2 regions of the Pseudoalteromonas sp. APC 3495 genome follow, and region 1 is predicted to be linked to the other one. Evidence: predicted binding sites of a transcription regulator. Region 1 holds the regulator's gene; the other holds the start of a gene.
What was found. The regulator sigma-54, encoded in region 1, starts transcription at its own class of promoters, with help from an activator protein. The targets are predictions, from matches to a motif close to GTTGGCACGNNNNTNGNNT.

Region 1 (2,409 bases):
TTGGTATTTAGGCAAGGCAGAGCCTATGTGGTGTGGTATTCCCCATAAATAGGCGATAACGCAGCATCAATGCCAAACAGGCGCTGCCCTTCGGGTTCTGCCTAGGGACGATTTACTCTTTGTTGCCTACATGGATGTAGGTAAGGAGCGTGAGCAGGACGCGGAAGCTTTGCTCGGTTTTGACTTAGCCCACTAGGTTACAAACCTCGCGCCGCAATTAAACCGCCCCTAGTTTGAACAAATTTTAATCCGTAAAGGTCAACAGACCGTAATTTAAAAGGATTGTTAGAGATAAATGAGGCAATCATTACAGCTGCGCATGGGCCAGCAACTTACAATGACTCCACAGTTGCAACAAGCAATTCGCTTATTGCAACTCAGTACATTGGATCTCCAGCAAGAAATTCAAGAAGCGCTCGATAGCAACCCCTTGCTTGAAGTTGAAGAACACGATTACAGCGAAGACACTGCAGGTAAAAACGAACAAAAAGCCGATAACGATGACTTAACGCTAAGTGCCTCAGCTGACGATAAACCTAGCGAGGATGAGCAAGATAGCGGCGAAGCAATGACCAAAGACACCATTAGCGATGATATGGCTATGGATGTTACTTGGGATGAATATATGAGCGCTGCGCCTGCCTCTTCATCGGGCCCAATGCCAGAAGATGAATCTATTTATCAAGGCTCTTCGACTGAAACGCTGCATGAGTATTTAATGTGGCAACTTCAACTGACGCCGTTTAGTCCTACCGATGAAGCGATAGCTATTGCAATTGTAGAAGCTGTGGACGACTCAGGGATTCTAACCCTTAGCTGTGAAGAAATATTAGAAAGCTTTAACCAAGAAAACGACGGCGAAGATGAAGTTGAACTTGACGAAATAGAAGCGGTACTAAAGCGTATTCAACTATTTGATCCAGTGGGAATAGCCGCGCGTAGTTTACAAGAGTGCTTGTGTATTCAGCTAAATCAATTTGATAAAGACACACCTTTTTTAAACGAAACAAAAATGATCTTAACCGATCATATTGATTTACTTGCTGCACGTGACTATCGCACGTTGATGAAAAAAACAAAGCTTAAAGAAGATGAGCTTAAAGAAATCATGACGTTGATTCATACGCTCAGCCCAAAACCGGCAGACACTATTGTTAGAGAAGAGTCTGAATACGTTATTCCTGATGTGTCGGTTAAAAAAGTTAAAGGTCGTTGGGTAGTTGAATTAAACCCAGATAGCATGCCTAAGATCAGAGTAAATAGCCAATATGCAGCTATGTCGCGTACGGTTAAATCAAGTGGTGATAGCCAGTTTATTCGCTCGCACTTACAAGAGGCTAAATGGTTTATAAAAAGCTTAGAAAGTAGAAATGACACGCTACTTAAAGTAACCAACTGTATTGTGCAACAGCAACAGGCCTTTTTTGAACACGGTCCTGAGGCTATGAAGCCTATGGTGCTTAACGATGTGGCTGAAATGGTGGAAATGCACGAGTCGACTATATCGCGTGTTACTACGCAAAAATACATGCATACACCACGTGGCATTTTTGAGCTTAAATATTTCTTTTCAAGCCATGTAAGTACTGAAAATGGTGGCGAATGTTCATCAACAGCAATACGTGCATTAATTAAAAAATTAATCGCTGCAGAAAACTCAGCTAAACCATTGAGTGATAGTAAAATTGCAGATATATTGGCAGAGCAAGGAATTAAAGTAGCGAGGAGAACCATTGCAAAATATCGCGAATCTCTAGCTATTCCCCCGTCTAATCAACGTAAAAGTTTGATTTAAGGCGTACAACAAAGAGGAAAATGTTTATGCAACTGAATTTAACTGGTCGCCATGTAGATATTACCGACTCGCTTAGAGACTACGTAAATAGTAAATTTTCGAAGTTACAGAGGCACACTGATCACATAACGAATGTGCACGTTATTCTCGATGTAGAAAAACTAAACCAAAAAGCTGAAGCAACCGTTCATGTTAGTGGCGCTGAGATTTTTGCCTCTACTGAGCATCAAGATATGTATGCCGCTATAGACTCGCTCATTGACAAGCTAGATCGTCAAGTAATTAAACACAAAGAGAAACTTGCTCGACACTAACACTATGAAACTAAGCTCACTTATCTGTCAGGACTGCAGTAAAGCTGCGGTCCTTTTTAATAGTAAAAAAAGAATTTTAGAATTTATCAGTGAATTGGCTCACAATAAGCTGCCCTATTTAACACAACAAGATATTCTTAATGCATTAACTGCAAGAGAAAAGCTTGGAAGTACAGGCATTGGCCGAGGCATTGCTATTCCACATGGTCGCATGAGTGGAGCTCAAGAGCCCCTTGCTTTGATTTTAGTGAGCGAAACAGCTATTAATTTTGATGCGATTGATAACCGGCCGGTTGACAT
Region 2 (2,409 bases), on a different contig from region 1:
TGTAAATCCATTTAGAAAAAACATTTATTATATTGATCCCGCAGGGTTTGAAGTTGAGTTTGTAGAGTACATGAGTGATGTACCTATTGAGCGAAATAACGACTTATAATATGAATGAAGCCAACGATTATGGCTTCATTCAATGTTTAGCATATTTAATAATGTTTACCATTCATGCCAAGTTGAGTTTTTAGATCATTTGCAAAGCTAATAAATTTTTCTTTAATAGTGCGTTTAACTTTAACTTCCACAGAGCCTAAAACAGTTTTTCCTTCAATGTGAATCGTTGGCCCTTGGCGCTTATTAAGTGACACTGTTTTATTTTCAAAACTGCCTAAAATACAAAACATTTTAGAAACTACATTAACGTGCTCTGGTACATATATTTCTTCGCTGCCAAAATAACAATTAACGTGAATAGTGACATGTTGGTGGGTAAAAATCGCATCTGTAAAATCAAGATTGATTGACCCCATGTAGTTTTCTATATAAATGTTTTGAGGAACTACCCATTGGCCGCTTCGTTCACTTGAACCAAGAATGCTTCTTAATGTAAGTGGCTCTTCATCAGTCTCATGCTGCGCGCTATAATTAGGTGCAAACTGAGAGTGCTTTTGCGCCTTATATTGCTGGTCAGTATTTAAAGTTAAATCTTCAACGAGATCCATAAGTGCTTTATTGTCACTCGCTGCCATGGCGTCGTCTAAGCGCCTTTCAAATGCTTCTACAGAAATAACACCATGGCTGTAGTTATAAATGAGCTGATCAATCACTTGCTCACGAACTTGCTCAATAGGGCGGTCTTCAATTTTAACAGACATTTAAATTATCCTTTTATGATTGCTGGTTATTTCAAAGCAAGCCTTATACCAAATATTAAATTGTTTAAATTCAGTGGTTTATGATTTTGGGTTTTTGATTCTTTATTATATTAACGACAGATTAACCAAATATACAATTATTTAGTAAGTTTCGCTATTCGAGAAACTTTTACGCAATAGTCTGTAAATGTTTACTTAGTAGGTTTAAGCCAACATCTACTATTTTAAATTAAGCTATTGAAATTAAAGGTTAAAAAATGTTGGCCCGATGCTCGCATTAGCTTAAGTGTCTTTAATCAAAAGGAGAACGATTATGAAAACATTTAATAAGTCTATGATTGCAGCCCTAGTATTAGGAACAACCGCAATGGGCGCTCAGGCAAGCAGTTGGGAAAACGAAAGCAAAGATGCTTGGATTGATGGGAAAGCAGAAACAGTATTGCTTATGAACACCAATCTAAATAACTTTGATATCAACACGGACGTAAAAAACGGCAAGGTAATGCTAACAGGTAAAGTAAACAGCGAAGTAGATAAAGAGCTTGCTGAAGAACTCGTGCTAAGCCTAGATGGTGTAACTGACGTTGAAAACAGTCTAACTGTGGTAAAAAACACCGACATGAAGAAGCATGATTCTGAAATGATGGGTAACGACACTGAAAGTGATTTAACAGATGCTAAAATCACTACAGTGATCACAACACGTTACTTATTTGATTCTGAAGTAGGTGGTACAGACATTGATGTTGATACCGATAATGGTGTGGTAACTCTTAAAGGTACAGTTGAGTCTGATGCTGAAAAGCAATTAGCGATGGAAATTGCTAAAAACGCTGAAGATGTTCGCAAGGTAGTTGATGAATTAACTGTTATTGCAGAATAATACACTATACTAAAGCCCAGCCCTGCTGGGCTTTTTGCTTTGCTAACATTATAAGGATTAAATTATGGATATCATTAGAATTATTTTTTCTATTTTATTACCACCACTGGGTGTGTTTTTACAGGTAGGACTAGGGATGCATTTTTGGTTAAATATTTTGCTAACTTTGCTCGGCTATTTCCCTGGATTAATTCATGCGATTTACATTATTGCCAAAAAATAATGTAGCAGCATAGCAGGACATTTAATACTGAGTTGCTAAGTGCTCCCAAAGGTATGTGAATTAGTTACTCAGGCTGCTATTAATAAATGGATTTGTTTTACAAAACTCATCACTAACAAAACCTCAAAGCCTACTATTTGAGCAGTTAGCCCCTTGATTGCTAAAATAAAGCTTTTTGCTAGTGACAAGCCCCTAAAAACTTTTTATACTGCAACCCGCTTTAGTCGCTCTGTGGCTAAATGCTTCAAAAATTAACTGCTTACAGTTATACAGAGATGGCCCCTTAGCTCAGTTGGTTAGAGCACACGACTCATAATCGTTAGGTCCCCAGTTCGAGTCTGGGAGGGGCCACCACTTTTACAAGCTTCCCAAGTAAATAGAAACTCACCTTCCTAGTTTATAAAACTTCATTTCTATTACTTCTATTGTATTTTTATCAGCGCACTGATTTTTTTATTAATTTTATTGAATACATTGCAATA

Region 2: QL984_RS16365 (BON domain-containing protein) is a predicted target of sigma-54. The motif match lies at 1,081-1,099, and genes of this name have one in related genera.

The regions. Positions count from the first base shown of each region.
Region 1 is NZ_JASDDA010000009.1:34,407-36,815, forward strand. Features, by position in the region: gene QL984_RS05570 (RNA polymerase factor sigma-54) at 296-1,795, shown strand; gene hpf (ribosome hibernation promoting factor) at 1,822-2,109, shown strand; gene ptsN (PTS IIA-like nitrogen regulatory protein PtsN) at 2,114-2,409, shown strand, end outside.
Region 2 is NZ_JASDDA010000055.1:24-2,432, reverse strand. Features, by position in the region: gene QL984_RS16375 (VOC family protein) at 1-109, shown strand, start outside; gene QL984_RS16370 (LiaF domain-containing protein) at 156-821, opposite strand; gene QL984_RS16365 (BON domain-containing protein) at 1,135-1,704, shown strand; gene QL984_RS16360 (YqaE/Pmp3 family membrane protein) at 1,769-1,927, shown strand; tRNA gene QL984_RS16355 (tRNA-Ile) at 2,205-2,281, shown strand.